Regions from separate parts of the Novosphingobium sp. NFX11 genome, predicted to be linked through region 1. Evidence: predicted binding sites of a transcription regulator. Region 1 holds the regulator's gene; each other region holds the start of a gene.
The links. Region 1 encodes LexA, which represses DNA repair genes until DNA is damaged. Its sites were predicted from a motif close to GTTCCNCNCTTGTTCT; they were not measured.

Region 1 (4,210 bases):
TTGCAGCATGGGCCATGGACCGCCGAGGGCCTCTTGTCGAGGGTTTTGGCAGTCGTCGAGCGATTTCTTTCCAATGCCGGATTCGAACGGACTCCATGGCTCACCGTAGCCTTTGCAAGCGGCATAATTGCGTGGTTTTGGCTATCTTCCGTGCTGTCGTGGATCGGCTTCTGCTGCGGCTTGATTGCAGTTTCTGCAACTTGTTATGCGTCCTTTCCTTTGCGGAGCAGTTATCCGCATTTCAGCCGGGCAATCATGGTATTGCCCTTGCTGGCGGTCGCGGGCTGCCTTGCGGTTTGGGTGCGGTCGGAAATCGTCGGCCAGCCGGCAATCGAAAGGCCTGTAGCGGGCAGTTTCATCGCGCGGGTCCTTGCTATCGAGATCGCAGCCTGCGCTTGATCGCGATCGCCTGCTGCTGGCCATGCGCGATCCGATAAGAGGTGTGCCCATTAAGGTCAGGCTCAACGTTCCCGGCAAGCGTTCCGCGGCGGGGATCGGTAGGGGGATCTCGTAGCATTCAGGGCGCGGCTGATGCCGCCGGCGCCGCCCATGCTTCCGGGCGCATACAACTTTGCGCGAACAGCCTGGTTTGCCGGCATTGCCGCTACCGGATCGGTCGTGGGAGACGTGAAGGTCGTCCGGGAATTCAGCGCAGGCGCATGGGCACTATCGGATATACGTCAGACGCTAACGGATCATATTCGCGTTCGCATCGGGGAAGAGCGCGCAGGTATTGCCGCGGCATTCGTCACCGGTGATCGCGGAAATATTTCGGAGGCCGATGATCAGGCCATGCGCGATTCGGGGCTGGCGCATCTGTTGTCGATAAGTGGGCTTCATGTCAGCGCGATGGTGGGGGCAGTGTACCTCGTGGCCATCCGATTACTGGCGCTTTCCTCATGGATGGCGCTCCGGGTGAGGTTGCCGGTAATCGCGGCCGGCGCAGGAGCCCTCGCCGGTGTAGCTTACACCCTTTTGTCCGGTTCTGAAGTCCCTACAGTCAGATCATGCATCGGGGCATTGCTGGTGCTGTTCGCGCTCGCCCTTGGGCGTGAGCCCTTGTCCTTGCGCATGCTGGCGGTTGCAGCGTTCTGCGTTCTTCTGCTGTGGCCCGAGGCAGTAATGGGGCCCAGTTTTCAGTTGAGCTTCGGAGCGGTTCTGGCGCTTATCGCAGTCAGCACATCGGAACCGGTGCGCCATTTCCTTGGGCCGCGTGACGAAGGGATGATCGCAAGAGCAATGCGCCATATCGCTCTATTGCTTTTGACCGGCGCGGTAATCGATCTGGCACTCATGCCTATCGGCCTGTACCATTTCCACCGCGCCGGCGTATATGGAGCGCTGGCCAATGTGGTCGCGATCCCGTGGTCGACCTTCATCGTCATGCCGTTGCTGGCTAGCGCATTGATCCTCGACATCGCCGGGCTGGGAGGGCCTTTCTGGTGGCTGGCGGGCGTTTCGGTGGATGTGCTTGTCGGACTGGCACATTGGTTCGCTTCAAGACCGGGGGCGGTCAACCTGCTGCCGGGTACCGACGCCTGGGCATTCATGCTTTTTGTGTCGGGCGGGCTTTGGCTCGGTCTATGGACCGGCCGCATCCGCTGGGCGGGGTTTCCCATTGCCGCGATCGGTGTGCTTTTGCTCGCGATGGCCCCGCCTGCAGATATATTGGTATCGGGCGACGGTCGCCATGTCGGCCTTGTCGAAAACGGCGGAAATCAGTTGTTCTTACTCAGGGACAGCAAAGGAGGCTATGCCCGGGACAATCTGATGGAGTTCGCGGGGATAGAAGCGGAACCCGCCACGCTTGATAAGTGGCCAGGCGCAAGGTGCAACCCGGACTTCTGTAAGGTGCCGATTGAGCGATCGGGGAAAGTCTGGCACCTGCTGATGTCGCGTGGACGCGATTCCGTCGCGGAACGTTCGCTTGTTGCAGCATGTGAGCACAGCGACATTGTCATCTCAGATCGCTGGTTACCACGTAGCTGCCGCCCGCGCTGGTACAAGGCCGATCGTGGATCTTTGGCTAATACGGGAGGATTGGCCGTTTATCTGGGCAAGGGGCGCATCGATACTGTGGCTCAGACGCAGGGCGCACACGGCTGGTGGCATTCCTCACCATTTCATGTCCGTGAGAATGGACCTTCAACCACCAACTAGCGAACTAAGCGTGGTTCTTCCGGCGCGTGAGGACTTTCATAGTCCAATCCGAAGCCGGATTTTGCCTAATATACCGGATTTGACCTAATATGATTGCCGCAATGCGTATCGCAAGAAACTCCGGCACGGATCAAAACCGTCCGGAGTAAGTCGCGCTACTTGCCACAACGATGGTGAATCGGACTGGAAAAGTTTTAATTATACCGACGAAGCAGGCCAGCGAGCTTGCCCTGGACTTCCACTTCATCCGGGCCATATATCTGCGGTTCGTAAGCGGCGTTTGCAGGATCTAGGCGAACCATTCCAGCTTCACGTCGCAGGTATTTCAACGTGGCTTCTTCGCCACGGATGAGAGCCACCACGATCTCGCCATCCCGGGCAGCATTCGTGCGCTTAACTAGCGCGAAATCGCCATCCAGAATGCCGGCTTCGATCATGGAATCACCGGAGACCTCCAGCGCATAGTGTTCGCCCGAACCGAGCAGCGCAGCCGGGACAGGCAGGGTCGATTGCCCTTCCAGTGCCTCGATCGGAACGCCTGCCGCGATACGACCGTGCAGTGGAATCTCGATCACGTCATTCGCCGCTTCTACGGCGGGACGAGGTGCCTGAAGAGGGGGCACCCCATGATTGCTATTGGCAGCGGATGGACGTGGCGCCTTGCTGCCCGTATCATCCGGTTGACGCAAGACTTCCAAAGCGCGCGCACGGTTGGGAAGGCGGCGAATGAAGCCTCGCTCCTCCAGCGCCGAAATCAGTCGGTGAACACCGGACTTCGACTTGAGATCAAGGGCTTCCTTCATCTCCTCAAAGCTGGGAGAGATGCCGCTTTCTTCAAGCCGTGCCTGGATGAACCGGAGCAATTCGTGCTGCTTGCGAGTCAACATGGTCGCTGCCTTTTCGTGACCTTCGAACCAGGCAAGTCCTGATCCCGCTTGTTCTCGTAGTGAACAATGGGGGAACAATCAAGCAACCAATTGAACTCAATTCAAGCAATGCCGTCATTCTAGAGCAGGAAAATCCGAACTTCGTCTCCTGCAGCCGCCGGCGCGGCCATTGCCGCGCGATCTACCAGCACATTGCTTGCGGCCAGAGAGGACAGGGCGCCGCTGTCCTGCAGTGCATTGACGGTCACGCTTTCGCCATCCCACCAACCGCGAAGAAACTCACGGCGGCGACCGTTGGCGCGCAGCGGCATACTTAGCCTAGCGGCCAGCCGCATTGGCAATGGCCTCGCGGCACCCTGCATCGCTCGCAGGAGAGGAAGCAGAAAATGGTAGGCCGTAACGTAGCTGGAGACCGGATTTCCGGGTAGTCCCAGTATGATCTGTCGCCGTCCCGTCAGTTCGCGCGTGGCGACGAGGATGGGTTTGCCGGGCTTGATCGCCACGCGCCAGAAATCGATGCTCGCGCCCCAGCGTTCGAGTGCCGGGCGGATGAGGTCGTGATCGCCGACAGAAGCGCCGCCGCTTGTCACGATGAGATCGACGTCGTCGGATGCCTCGAAAGCGCGCGTGATCGTGTCGATATCATCCGGTACAGGTCCGACCCGCTTCGCATCGACACCCAGCGCTGAAGCCATAGCCGCCAGCATGACGCCGTTGCTTGCGGGAATCTGATGGGTTGCGCAGCATTCCGGGTTTTCAGCGAGTTCATCGCCGCTGTCGATCACGGCCAGCCGCGGTGTGCGATGGACAGGCAGGTGCGTATGGCCCGAAGCGATTGCCAACGCCATTTGCGCCGGAGTGATGCGCGCGCCCGGCAGCATGATTTCCGTCCCCGTGACGAAATCCATTCCGCGATGTCTGATATGCTTGTGCGCGGGATCGGGTGCTTCACCCGACAACGTCAGGATTTCGGCATCTCTAGCAAGGTCTTCCTGGAGAATGACTGCCGCCGCATCGACCGGCAATATTGCGCCCGTTGAAATGCGTACGGCTTCGCCGGTGGAGAGGGCGCCGACATGGGGATGTCCGGCGGCGCTCTCTCCGATCACTCGCCAGGGGCCCTGCAAGTCTCCGGCCGTCACTGCATAGCCATCCATCGCAGA
Region 2 (4,210 bases), 380 kb from region 1:
CCTGTTCCTGCAAATACGTGTCTGTCAAAAAGGCCGCCGGTGACCGGGTAGGGACACGGCGGCTTGCGAAGGCGCGCCTATAACCCATTTCACGCGAGTTGCAACCCGTTACTCCCTCCACCATCAAGCCGTCACCAATCGGGAGTACGCCTATATGATTCTGCAGACCACCCTCAGCATGTCCGCCGCAGCAGCCGTCGTCGCCTTCTGGCTGGCGGTGCGTACCGGCAAGGCGCGCATGGCGGCGAAGGTGTGGCACGGCGACGGCGAGAATCCCGTGCTTCTGCGCCGCATGCGCGCTCAGGCCAACTATGGCGAGAGCGCGCCTTTCGTGCTGATGCTGGTCGCCGCTATCGAGCTTTCCGGCAAGGCCGGGCAATGGCTTGCGATCGTCGGCGCACTCTATCTGCTGGCGCGCATCGCCCACGGGATCGGGATGGACAAGGCGGAGAAATCTCCCCTGCGCGCGGCCGGCTTCATCATCTCGGTGCTGACGCTGCTGGGACTCGCACTGATGGCCGTGCTGATCGCGACGGGGCGATTCTAGACCGGTAGCCCGCGTTTGATCGCCTCGTCGCTGACGTAGGGATTCGTCAGACGCTCCTGCCCGAAAGTGCTTACCGGGCCATGGCCGGGGACGAATGTGACGTCGTCTCCGAGCGGCCAGAGCTTCTGTGTGATCGAGTGCACCAGATCGTCGAGATTGCCGCGCGGGAAGTCCCAGCGGCCGATGCCGTTCTGGAACAGCACGTCGCCGACCATGGCGAACTTGCTGGGCTCGTGATGGAAGATGACGTGGCCGGGCGTGTGCCCCGGACAATGAACGACGTCGAGTTCCAGTTCGCCTACGGTGACCTTGTCGCCATCCTCCAGCCAGCGGTCGGGCTCGAAGGTATGCGCCTCCATGTTCCAGCGCGGCCCGTCGTCGTCGAGCTGCGCGATCCAGAAGCGGTCTTCCTCCTGCGGCCCCTCGATCGGCACGCCAAGCTCCTTGGCCAGCACGCCGGCCTGCCCGCAGTGGTCGAGGTGGCCGTGGGTGACGAGGATCTTCTCCAGCGTCACTCCGGTCTTCTCCAGTGCCTGCTTCAGTTTGTGCAGGTCACCGCCGGGATCGACCAGCGCGCCCTTCATCGTGGCGGTACACCACAGGAGCGAGCAGTTCTGCTGGAGGGGCGTGACGGGAATGATCCCCACGCGCATCTGTTGTTCGGTGCCTTGCGTCATGCCCTTGGAAATGGCCGCAGAGCGCCGCGAATGCAACCGGGCTGAAGTTTGTCCGCTTCAGGCGGATTCGGCACCGGCCCACGCCCCCACCCGACCTCCCATCAAGGATACACTAGCGGGAGGTCGGGTGGGGGCGTGGGCCGGTGCCGCTTCAACAGAACAAACTCTAGATGCGCCCACCCTTCCAGACCACCCTGCCGATCACCTCGACGTCGCGGGTGCCGCATTCGACCGGAGGATAGGCAGGGTTGTCGCTGATCAGTACGACCAGCCCCGGCCGCGAGACGTCGATGCGCTTCACCAGCAGGCTGTCCCCCAGCCGAACGACATGAATACCGTCGCGCAAGGCACGCAAGGTCCGGTCGACGAGGATTTCATCGCCGTCACGCAGCGTCGGCTCCATCGAATCGCCGCTCACCACGATGGTGGAGAGGTTTTCCGGCTGTAGCCCCATCGACCGCAGCCAGCGCCCGGAGAAGCGGATGGTGTCCACCACCTGCTCTCCTTCGGCCGTCGCCCCCGGCCCCGCCGAAGCACCCACCGCCAAGCGCGGAACATCGATCCAGCTGCGTCTGCGTGATTGCTCCGGAACGGCATAGGAAATTTCCTTCGATTGGCCCAGTTCCGCCTCATCCACACCGAAGAACCGCGCGAGCATCCCGCGATCGTGCTCCTCCAGCTTGCGCGGACTACCCTTGCGGATGAATTGCTGAAGATAGGCGGGGTTTTTGCCCAGCATGGCCGAGAGTTTGGACAAACTCACGCGCCGCTTCTCGGCCAGTTCCAGCAGGCGCAGACGGGTCGGGTCGCTTACCATTTTGTAATCCGTATCCGTAGGAAATTTCCTAGACATGTAGGATTTAGAACGGAACAAAATGGAAACATCAAGCGAATTCCTACATGAAAGGACCAGACCGGATGCTCCTGCGCGAGATCGAGCGCTTCCTACGCCAGACCGACATGCCGTGGACCAAATTCGGCCGCCTCGCCGCGCAGGACCCGCGCTTCGTGGCGGATCTGCGCAACGGCCGGGTGCCGCGCGGTGACACCGCCGCGCGAGTCGAGCGATTCATGCAGACCTACCTTACCGGCGCCGGGGAGAACCGCCATGCAGTCTGAACTCACGCGGGAAATGCGCCGTGCTTTCGTGCCCGCCAAGGCCCCGACACGCGGTCCTTGGCTGCGGCTGCTGTCCGAGGTGCTCGGCCTCGCCGGTTCCGAAGCCGACTTGCTGAGCCATGCCGAGCGCGACTGGGCCAGCGCCACGTTCTCCGGCGCACGCCATACGATCGTGCTGGCCTTCGAAGGCGCGGAAGCGGTGACCAAGGGAGAGGCATTCATCGCTGCCCTGCCCGACCACGAATTCACCATCCCGCGCCATCTCGTGGCCGATGCAGCGGTAACGTCGGTCGAGCACAGGCAGGACCTGCCGCGCATGACCGTGCACATCGAAGTACTGGTGCTGGTGGATTACTGAGGCATCGCCGCCAGAGCGCTGTTTAAACCTTCCTCGTCATCCCCGCGAAGGGGGGATCCATCTCCTGACATTGCCTGTTGAAAGATCATCAGTTGGGTTCCCGCCTTCGCGGGAATGACAGCGATATGATTGAAGGTACCTTGCACGAATACCCGAAACGAAGACCCCAGGACAGCCTGATGCTACCCTGGGGCGTCGTTTCATTCGCGATGGCGAAAGGCCTTACAGAGCCCGCGAGAGTTCCTTGATCTCGGTATTCAGGATGCGATCGTTCTCGGAATAATCGACCGGGCAGTCGATCAGGTGCACGCCGGGCGTATTACGGCAGTGCGCGAGCAGTTCCTTGAGGTGCGCGGCGCTCTCAACCCGGTAGCCGTTGGCGCCGTAGCTCTGCGCATACTGCACGAAGTCCGGGTTTCCATAGTTCAGCCCGAAGTCCGCGAAGCCCATGTTCGCCTGCTTCCAGCGGATCATGCCATAGGCATTGTCGTTCAGGATCAGCACCGTCAGGTTGAGACCGAGGCGCACCGCCGTCTCCATCTCCTGGCTGTTCATCATGAACCCGCCGTCGCCGCAGACCGCGAAGACCTTGCGCTCGGGATAGACCATCGCGCTCGCCATCGCCGAGGGCAGCCCTGCCCCCATCGTCGCCAGCGCGTTGTCGAGCAGCACCGTGTTGGGCTTCATCGCGCAATAGCCGCGCGCGAACCACAGCTTGTAGACGCCGTTGTCGAGGCAGACGATCGCATCGTCGGGCAGCGCGTCGCGCACCTGCTGCACGGCATGGGGCGGGAAGATCGGGAAGCGCTCGTCCGCCGCCAGCTTCGCGGTGTGCTCGACCTCGGCGGCGCGGAAGCGCAGCATCGAATCGAAGTTCCACTTGGGCGAAGGCGTGATCGCCTCCTTGATCTGCCACATGGCGTTGGCGATGTCGCCGATCACCTCGATGTGCGGGAAGTAGACCGGATCCACCTCGGCCGTTTTGGTCGAGATGTGGATCACCGTGCGGTCATCGCGAGTGCCGTCGTTGTGCATGAAGAACGGCGGCTTCTCGATCACGTCGTGGCCGATGTTGACGATGCAGTCGGCGTCCTCGATCGCGCGGTGCACGAAATCGCCCGAGGACAGCGCAGCGCAGCCCAGGAACTTGGGATGGCGCTCGTCGATCACGCCCTTGCCGAGTTGGGTGGTGAGGAACGGAATGCCGGTCTTCTCGACGAACTCGCTCAACATCTTGCTGGTCATCTTGCGGTTCGCGCCTGCGCCGATCACGAGAACGGGACGCTTCGCCGTCTGCAGGGCATCGACGGCCTGGACGATCGATTTCACGTCCGCCGTCGGGCGCCGCACGATCGAGCGCGGAACGGGGCGCGAATCGGTGTGCTCGTCGGCAATATCCTCGGGAAGCTCGATATGCGTCGCACCCGGCTTCTCTTCCTCGGCGATGCGGAACGCCTCGCGCACGCGGCTCGGAATGTTGTCCGAGGATGCCATCTGGTGCGCATACTT
Region 3 (4,210 bases), on a different replicon from region 1:
AAGCGGGTGCTTCGGATGGAAAGCCATAGGAAGATACCCCATATAGCAACGTCGGTCACGAGGATGCCGGTCTCGACCTGATAGAACCGTGATCCCGCGGGATTCACCATCAGAGCGCTGGTCCACGCGGCAGCAAAGAGGGTGAGAGCGCCAATCTGCTCCGGCCTGCCGCCGCGGGTCAGCGCATAAAATGTGCTGAGTGTGAGCAGCCCAAAAAACAGGAGATGTCTTGTCACGAACCCCCAGGAATAGGGCGGGCGGCAGCGCGGCCCGCCCTGCGTTTCAGACTACGTGCAGCTGTGGCAACTCGGCCGAGTTCGGTTTGATGAGATCGCCATAGCTGGTCGGTGGCAATCCGATCTCATCGCTGGCGTGCTTGAGGTTCGCATGGGCTGCGACGATCTTGCTGCGCGTTTCCGCGACCAGCATCAAGGCAGATGCAGAACTTAGAATGGCATCCTGACCGACGATCGCCGATATCCTGCCATCAAGCCGGGCCAAAGGCAGCGCGGCGTTTAACTCGGCAATACGGGCCACTGCGAGATCAAGGGCATCTTCGGCGGCGAATAGTCGCTCGGCTACCGTACGGGCAATGGCTTGGCGTTGAGCACGCATGGTTTCTCCTTTTCCGCTCCTTCGGGAGACGGGCGAATGCGATTGGATGAAAAAGGTGCTCAGGGACGCAGCAGACTGGTCAGTCCCGTGAGCAGCGATGCGGCGGATCCGACCCCGACAATAGTTCCGAGGGTCATAGCGCCTATGACGATCATGGTATGGACGGACGTCAGGTCATTCTGCGATCTCCCGCGAATACGCATCGGCACGAGGTCCATCAAACCTTGAACAGCTGCGGCAATGGAGTGATCTTGCTGCTGCTCTGCGAACTGGATTGCAGGTGCATCCGCGTCATTGGTGACGGTCACACCTGAGGGAAGATCAGCCCGATCGGAAACACCCAGAAACTGGGGGGATAATTTCTTACCCGCTTCATCCTCGGAAAGTTGCTGCTCCCAAAGTGCGAGATAGCGAGCCGCCTGTCCCCGGGCGGGCACACCAAGCGTCTGGCAAGCAGAGGAGATATGTTTGTACGCTACGCCGACGGAGATACCCAGCTTGATTGCGATCTCCTTGGTTCGATAGCCTTGCGCGACCAGTCGCAGGCAGTCTCGCTGGCGGGGAGTGAGGCGCCGCAGCAGCGCCTCATTTTCTCGGACCCAGGTCATCGCGTGCTCGTCCACTACGTTCTCCTGCGTAGGACCTGTCCGCCCCGGCCAGCCGCAGGTTGCAGGTCAACTCGATCTTCTCTCCCGATCACACAATTTATCGTGCGAACGTAACTCCATAATCCGGCGGAGGTAAATACCTGACGGTGTAGCTCAATTATCCCTACTTACCAGGAAACCATACCTCTCGAAGGAGCGTGGCGAAGGAGGGGAGTGGGGGAGGAACGGGCAGGAATACTGTTCCGGAGCACACCCATGACAACCGAGCATGACCATATACTACGCACATACGTTCGCGCGCTCGCCAGACGTTCGCGACGCCTTCTGGATATCATTCGTCGGGGGCGACGAAATATCATGCGATCATATGCCAGGGCCGCGCTGCCTGCGCAGAGGAAACCTTCAGCCCGCCCATTCGCAACCCCTAAATCCGAACGCAAAGCGCCGCAGCAATGGCGCATCGGCGCCGTGCCCCCGTTGGAAGATTGGCTGGCCGGGGCGGATGGGGCGGGTCACCGATCGGGTAATGGTCAACATGCTGGCGGTGGCCCCACGGCAAAACATATTGCGCGCATGCAAGACACCTTGGACAGTCTGCCACCGATCACCCGCGCTATCTTCGTCGCGCACTGTCTTGACGACCTCACTTTCGAAATGATTGCCAAGCGCTTCGGGATTCCCGTTTGCGACGTGGTGCGCGAATTCTCCCTTGCGCTGGTCGCCCTTGATTGCGTTGACAGCGAAACCGGGGACTGAACGACAGCACACTGGGTCCCCTTGATGGCCAGCAGGGTCGTGCTCCCGCCTACGGCCGTCCAGTATCCACCCTCACGCATCGGGACGAACCGGTACCATGGTTCGTGAACATGCGGCGAACCGTTGACGGCAGGGATGGCGAAGGGCCCCTGGTGACTACCCTTTTGTGCTGCCCGCGTGTGCGACTGTCGGTGTCGCCGCAGTGAGGGTCATCCTCGATATCCCATACCTTCAAGCGCCAACGGACTGCCGCTTCGACACGTTGGATCGGCACTTTTCTGGGCAGGAGCTTTCCCATGTCCCTCCGCTACTCTTTTATTAATCCCGACCTCGATGCCCTCGGTGCCGATATCGTGAAGCGCCTTGGCGGAACGTGGCAATCCGGAAAAGGCCTGTGCTTGTGCCCCGCCCACGACGATCGGCGACCCAGCCTCTCGGTCCGGGTCGGTGAGCGAGCCTTGCTCTTCAAATGTTTCGCCGGCTGCGACACGCGTGATGTGATGAAAGCGGTGCGATCGTTAACCGGGGAAGCGCTCTTCCGCTGCGAGTACCATACCACGCGCCGCGAGTGGATGAGCACCGAATTGTGGCGCCGCCGGCGTGCCCTGGCGTTGTGGCAGGAGGCGACGGAGATTTTCGGAACGCCCGCGCAGTTCTACCTTCGGCGGCGCCACATCACGATCCTGCCCCAAGCGCTGCGTTTCCATCCTCGCACGCCTATCGGAAACGGCTCCGCACTCGAATATCGTCCGGCGATGATAGCCGCGTTGTGCGCCGATGCGTCAGGCGGCAGGCGCTTCCACGCAATCCAGCGAACCTTTTTCGATCGGGAGGACGCGCGGCGAGCACGGGATCTCCCGGATCCGCGCATGACCCTGGGGCGCCCCGCAAATGCGGCTGTGATCCTGGCCGAGGCCACCTCGGAGCTGGGTCTTGCCGAAGGTATCGAGACCGCCCTGTCGGCCATGATGCTGTTCGGCATCCCGGTATGGGCGACACTTGGCAGCGAACGCCTTCATCAAGTCACGATCCCCTCACCCGTGACCCGCCTCGTCCTGTTTCCCGACAACGATCGAGCCGGTGTGCTCGGCAGTATGAACGCAGTGCAATCCCACCGGAGACCGGGCCTCACGATCGAGACCGCTTTCCCGCCTGGGCTTTTCAAGGACTGGAACGACGTGCTTCGCGTTGGAGGGGAGAGAGTGGGGAAGTGGTGGCGGCCAGGGGCCTGACGGTCAGGCTGTCCCCGCCAGGAGATTACCCACATGACCAAACTTCCCATCCTCGTTTCGGCGGCGAACCTCGCCAAGTCGCTGAGCAACGTGCGCACTGTCAGCGATCCGGTGGCCGATGCCCAGCTCGAAGCGAACATCGCCGCGAAGGGCCTGCGCCAGAACCTGATCGGCGTGCCCGTTTCGCGCAAGAAAGGGCACTACCGTATCATTGCGGGCGGCCGCCGCCTCGATGCCGTCCATCGTCTGATCGAGAAGGCCGTGTTCGATGCCGACTACCAGCTTCCGGTGCTGGTGCTCGGCAACGCCAGGGACGCGATCGAGACCAGCCTCGAGGAGAATTTCTTCAGTCTCACGATGAACCCGGCCGACACCTGCCGGGCCTTCCAGGACATCATCGAAAGCGAAGGCAAGACGCCTGAGGACGTGGCCAAGCGTTTCGGCCTCACCGAACGTTTCGTTCGCAGCCGGCTTCGCCTCGCTGATCTGGCCGATCCGGTCTTCGAGGCGCTGCGCAACGGTGAGATCACGCTGAACGTGGCCGTGGCCTATGCCAGCAACAGCGACCGCGCCCGGCAGTCGGAAGTGTTCGATTTGCTGAAGGACGGCTATTACCGGACCAACGTCAATGAGATCAAACGTCAGCTCGCCGAAGATACTTATATCGGCAGCGATCCCAAGGCGCTGCTGGTCGGACGCGACGCTTACATCGAGGCTGGCGGCCGGGTCGATCTCGATCTCTTCTCCGACTCGGCCACCGAGCGCTGGATCGATGGTTACCTCCTCAATCGTCTTGTCGCGGACAAGCTAGCGGTTGCAGCCGAACAGCTGCGCGAACGTGAGGGGCTGGCGGAAGTCCGGATCATTCCTGCGACACATGTCACCTACAATGACACCTGGGATCTGCGTCCGCTCAAGGGCGAGACGCCCGAGCTGACCGCCGAGCAGCAGACGCGCCTGGAACAACTCGAGGTCGAAATCGAAGCGGCCAATGAGGGA
Region 4 (4,210 bases), 1.4 Mb from region 1:
CGCTGGCCGCCAGTTCGAACTTGGGCAGTTCGCTGGTGTTGTCGGCTTCCACGCCGCCTGCAAAACCGGCACGCTGCACCGACTTGGAGCGCAGGTAGTAGAGCGACTTGATACCCTTTTCCCATGCCTGGAAGTGGAGCATCATCAGGTCCCACTTGTCGACGTCGGCGGGGATGAACAGGTTCAGCGACTGCGCTTGGTCAATGTAAGGCGTACGGTCAGCCGCGAATTCGAGCAGCCAGCGCTGGTCGATCTCGAAGCTGGTCTTGTAGACCGCCTTTTCCTCGGCCGAGAGGAAGTCGAGATGCTGGACCGACCCGTTCTGCTCGAGGATCGAATTCCACACGTTGTTGGAATCCTTGGACTTCGAGGCCAGCAGCTTCTGCAGGTAGGGGTTCTTCACCACGAAGCTGCCCGAGAGCGTCTTGTGGGTGTAGATGTTCGCCGGGATCGGCTCAATGCAGGCCGACGTGCCGCCGCAGATGATCGAGATCGACGCGGTCGGCGCGATCGCCATCTTGCAGCTGAAACGCTCCATCACGCCTTGGTCGGCGGCGTCGAGGCACGGTCCGCGCTCCTTGGCGAGCATCATCGAGGCCTCGTTGGCCTTGGCGTTGATGTGCTGGAACATCTGCAGGTTCAGCGCCTTGGCCATCGCGCTTTCGAAGCCGATGCCCTTCTTCTGCAGGTACGAGTGGAAGCCCATCACGCCCATGCCGACCGAACGCTCACGCTCCGCCGAGTAGCGGGCGCGGGCCATTTCGTCCGGCGCGCGGTCGATGTAGTCCTGCAGGACATTGTCGAGGAAGCGCAGCACGTCCTCGATGAAGGCACGATCGCCCTTCCACTCTTCCCAGGTTTCGATGTTGAGCGAGGAGAGGCAGCACACCGCCGTACGGTCGTTACCAAGGTGGTCGCGGCCGGTGGGGAGGGTGATTTCCGAGCACAGGTTCGAAGTCGAGACCTTGAGGCCGAGATCGCGGTGATGCTTGGGCATCATGCGGTTCACGGTGTCGGAGAAGACGAGGTAGGGCTCGCCGGTGGCGAGGCGCACTTCGACCAGCTTCTGGAACAGCGAGCGGGCATGGACCTTGCCGCGCACCGAGCCGTCCTTGGGGCTGCGCAGGGCGAAGTCGGTGCCGTCGCGCACGGCTTCCATGAACTCGTCGGTCAGCAGCACGCCGTGGTGCAGGTTGAGCGCCTTGCGGTTGAAGTCGCCCGAGGTCTTGCGGATTTCCAGGAACTCCTCGATCTCGGGGTGCGAGACGTCGAGGTAGCAGGCGGCCGAACCGCGGCGCAGCGAACCTTGGCTGATCGCGAGGGTAAGCGAATCCATCACGCGCACGAAGGGGATGATGCCGCTGGTCTTGCCGTTGAGGCCGACCGGCTCGCCGATGCCGCGCACGTTGCCCCAGTAAGTGCCGATGCCGCCGCCGCGCGAGGCGAGCCAAACGTTCTCGTTCCAGGTGGCGACGATGCCTTCGAGGCTGTCCTCGACCGAGTTGAGGTAGCAGGAGATCGGCAACCCGCGCCCGGTGCCGCCGTTCGACAGGACCGGGGTGGCAGGCATGAACCACAGCCGCGAGATGTAGTCGTACAGGCGCTGTGCGTGCTCTTGGTCGTCCGCATAGGCGTCGGCCACGCGGGCGAAGAGATCCTGGTACTTCTCGCCGGGGAGCAGGTAGCGGTCGTCGAGGGTTTCCTTGCCGAAGTCGGTCAGGAGCGCATCACGCGACGCATCGGTGACGATAGTGAAGCGGCGATCGTGGATCGTCTTGGAATCGACGACCTTCTTCTTCGTCTTCGGCGCCTCGACCACCAGATCGGCGGTCGAGGTATCGGTCTTGTCCATGGCCACGGCCGAGGCTTCCTTTTTCATCGCCGCTTCGGAGACATGCCCGGCAAGGAGCGACTCCATATCGACTTGCGCGGGATCCGCGTAGCTCACATCCGAATCAGACACGTGTCCGTCGCTTCCATTCCTGAAGTCCACTGGTGCGCCCCCAATGTATCGTCAAAACCTGTCATCGAACCGCCACGAGGGCGATCCAAACTGCTTTCGGCGGCCAAGCAGGCCGGCACCGAGTCGAAGGGCGCTCAAGAACGCCCCATCTATCAGAACCAGCACAAAAAGAGAACGACATTCCCTGCCAGACCACCGGCGCGCCTGTTCGAGAAGTCTGGTCCCAAGGTTCCTGACGGGTTCCGCACGGGCCTTTCGGCTTATGCGCTGTATCCCTAGGTATTGAGGCCCCTCGATCGGTGCGACACAACCTATAGTGCCCTTTCCAGCGAGAGGTTCAAGAGGGGGCCGGAATATGGCATTGGCCCATGCATTCGCCACAGGGCCGTCACCTGACTGCCGCGACGCGCCGAATTTCCGTTGTCTTGCAGAAGCGCAACCCTTTGAATCGGCCCTCGCCTTCTAAATTTTTCCACATAAATCACCGGTGAGACGAATCGGGCGTGCGACGAACGGAGGTGGTCAAGACCCGACGCAGCGACGTTCCCCAGCATTCCCATCGGCGTTCGTCGAGATGCATGCGTCCCTTGACGAGGACCTGCAACCCCCGGCCGCCTCGCCGCTTATCAGCGTGAATGCGACGGCGCTGCGGCGCGTAGGGGAGTTATTTTGCAAATGCTGAACATCATCGGTGCCATCATCAGCGGCCTCGTCATCGGCGCGCTGGCCCGGTTCTTCTATCCAGGTGCAGTGCCCATGGGCTGGATCGCGACGATCCTGCTGGGCGTCGGCGGCTCGCTGCTGGCGGGGCTGGTGACCAGCCGCGGGCGCGGCGATTTCAGCCGCGCCGGATGCCTCGCCTCGGTGATCGGCGCTATCGTGCTGATCTTCCTCGGTCGGGTGTTGCATATCGGGTGACCCCTCGATCCCGTCATTGCGAGCGAAGCGAAGCAACCCGGGAAGAGCAAAACTGCCCCGGGTTGCTTCGCTTCGCTCGCAATGACGCGGTGGCTCAGGGCACCAGCACCGTATCCAGCGGCTGCGCATCCGCCGCCGGATAATCCAGCGTATAATGCAGCCCCCGGCTCTCGTGCCGCTTCAACGCGGATTCGACGATCAGTTCCGCACTCTGCAGCAGGTTGCGCAATTCGATCAGGTCGGTCGAGACGCGGAAGTGGCGGTAGTATTCCTCAGTCTCGCCATTGAGCATCTGGATGCGGTGCATGGCGCGCTCCAGCCGCTTGGTGGTGCGCACGATGCCGACGTAGTTCCACATGAAGCGGCGGATTTCGGTCCAGTTCTGCTTGATGACGACTTCCTCGTCGGAATCGGTCACGCGGCTTTCGTCCCAGGCGCGCACTTGCGGCGGCGCCTCGAAACTGCCCCACTTCGCGAGAATATCCGCCGCTGCCGCCTCGCCGAAGACGAAGCATTCGAGCAAGGAGTTTGACGCCAGACGGTTCGCCCCGTGCAGCCCGCTCTCGGTGCACTCACCGGCGGCATAGAGCCCCGGCAGATCGGTGCGGCCGTCGAGGTCCACGAGGATGCCGCCGCAGGTGTAATGCTGCGCCGGCACGACCGGGATCGGCTCCTTCGTCATGTCGATGCCGAGGCCCATCAACTTCTCGTAGATGTTCGGGAAGTGCGCCTTCACGAAGTCTTCGGGCTGGTGGCTGACGTCGAGGTGGACGTAGTCCAGGCCGAAGCGCTTGATCTCGGAGTCGATGGCGCGCGCCACGACGTCGCGCGGGGCCAGTTCCAGCCGCTCGGGATCGTAGAAGGTCATGAAGCGCTTGCCGGTGCGCGGGTTAATCAGGTGCCCGCCCTCGCCGCGCACGGCCTCGGTGATAAGGAAGTTCTTGACGTCCAGATTGTAGAGGCAGGTCGGGTGGAACTGCATCATCTCCATGTTGGAGACGCGCGCGCCCGCACGCCAGGCCATGGCGATACCGTCGCCGGTGGCGCCGCGCGGGGCGGTGCTGAACTGGTAGACACGGCCCGCGCCGCCCGTCGCCAAAACCGTGGCGCGGGCGGTGAAGGCCTCGACCCGGCCGCTCTCCTCGTTCAGCGCATAGACGCCCCAGACGCGCCCCGAGCCCGAATAGCGCAGCTCATGCCGCCCGGTGATCAGGTCGATGCACGAATAGCCGGGAAGCAGGGTTATGTTGGGGTGCGCCTCGGCGGCCTGCAGCAGCGCCTGCTGTACCGCCCAGCCCGTGGCGTCGGCGACGTGGACGATGCGGCGGT

Region 2: KZO24_RS07755 (S24 family peptidase) is a predicted target of LexA. The motif match lies at 2,092-2,107, and genes of this name have one in related genera.
Region 3: KZO24_RS29710 (DUF7146 domain-containing protein) is a predicted target of LexA. The motif match lies at 2,085-2,100, and genes of this name have one in related genera.
Region 4: KZO24_RS12845 (ribonucleoside-diphosphate reductase subunit alpha) is a predicted target of LexA. The motif match lies at 2,124-2,139, and genes of this name have one in related genera.

The regions. Positions count from the first base shown of each region.
Region 1 covers NZ_CP080384.1:1,133,429-1,137,638, forward strand. Annotated here, with positions in the region: gene KZO24_RS05750 (hypothetical protein) at 46-399, shown strand; gene KZO24_RS05755 (ComEC/Rec2 family competence protein) at 532-2,160, shown strand; gene lexA (transcriptional repressor LexA) at 2,355-3,047, opposite strand; gene KZO24_RS05765 (molybdopterin molybdotransferase MoeA) at 3,167-4,210, opposite strand, start outside.
Region 2 covers NZ_CP080384.1:1,516,126-1,520,335, forward strand. Annotated here, with positions in the region: gene KZO24_RS07745 (MAPEG family protein) at 155-547, shown strand; gene KZO24_RS07750 (MBL fold metallo-hydrolase) at 544-1,224, opposite strand; gene KZO24_RS07755 (S24 family peptidase) at 1,391-2,041, opposite strand; gene KZO24_RS07760 (hypothetical protein) at 2,143-2,343, shown strand; gene KZO24_RS07765 (hypothetical protein) at 2,333-2,701, shown strand; gene KZO24_RS07770 (acetolactate synthase large subunit) at 2,924-4,210, opposite strand, start outside.
Region 3 covers NZ_CP080386.1:623,832-628,041, forward strand. Annotated here, with positions in the region: gene KZO24_RS29690 (hypothetical protein) at 1-236, opposite strand, end outside; gene KZO24_RS29695 (hypothetical protein) at 283-615, opposite strand; gene KZO24_RS29700 (response regulator transcription factor) at 675-1,238, opposite strand; gene KZO24_RS29705 (sigma factor-like helix-turn-helix DNA-binding protein) at 1,701-1,979, shown strand; gene KZO24_RS29710 (DUF7146 domain-containing protein) at 2,276-3,211, shown strand; gene KZO24_RS29715 (ParB/RepB/Spo0J family partition protein) at 3,245-4,210, shown strand, end outside.
Region 4 covers NZ_CP080384.1:2,495,361-2,499,570, forward strand. Annotated here, with positions in the region: gene KZO24_RS12845 (ribonucleoside-diphosphate reductase subunit alpha) at 1-1,918, opposite strand, end outside; gene KZO24_RS12850 (GlsB/YeaQ/YmgE family stress response membrane protein) at 2,639-2,881, shown strand; gene nadB (L-aspartate oxidase) at 2,976-4,210, opposite strand, start outside.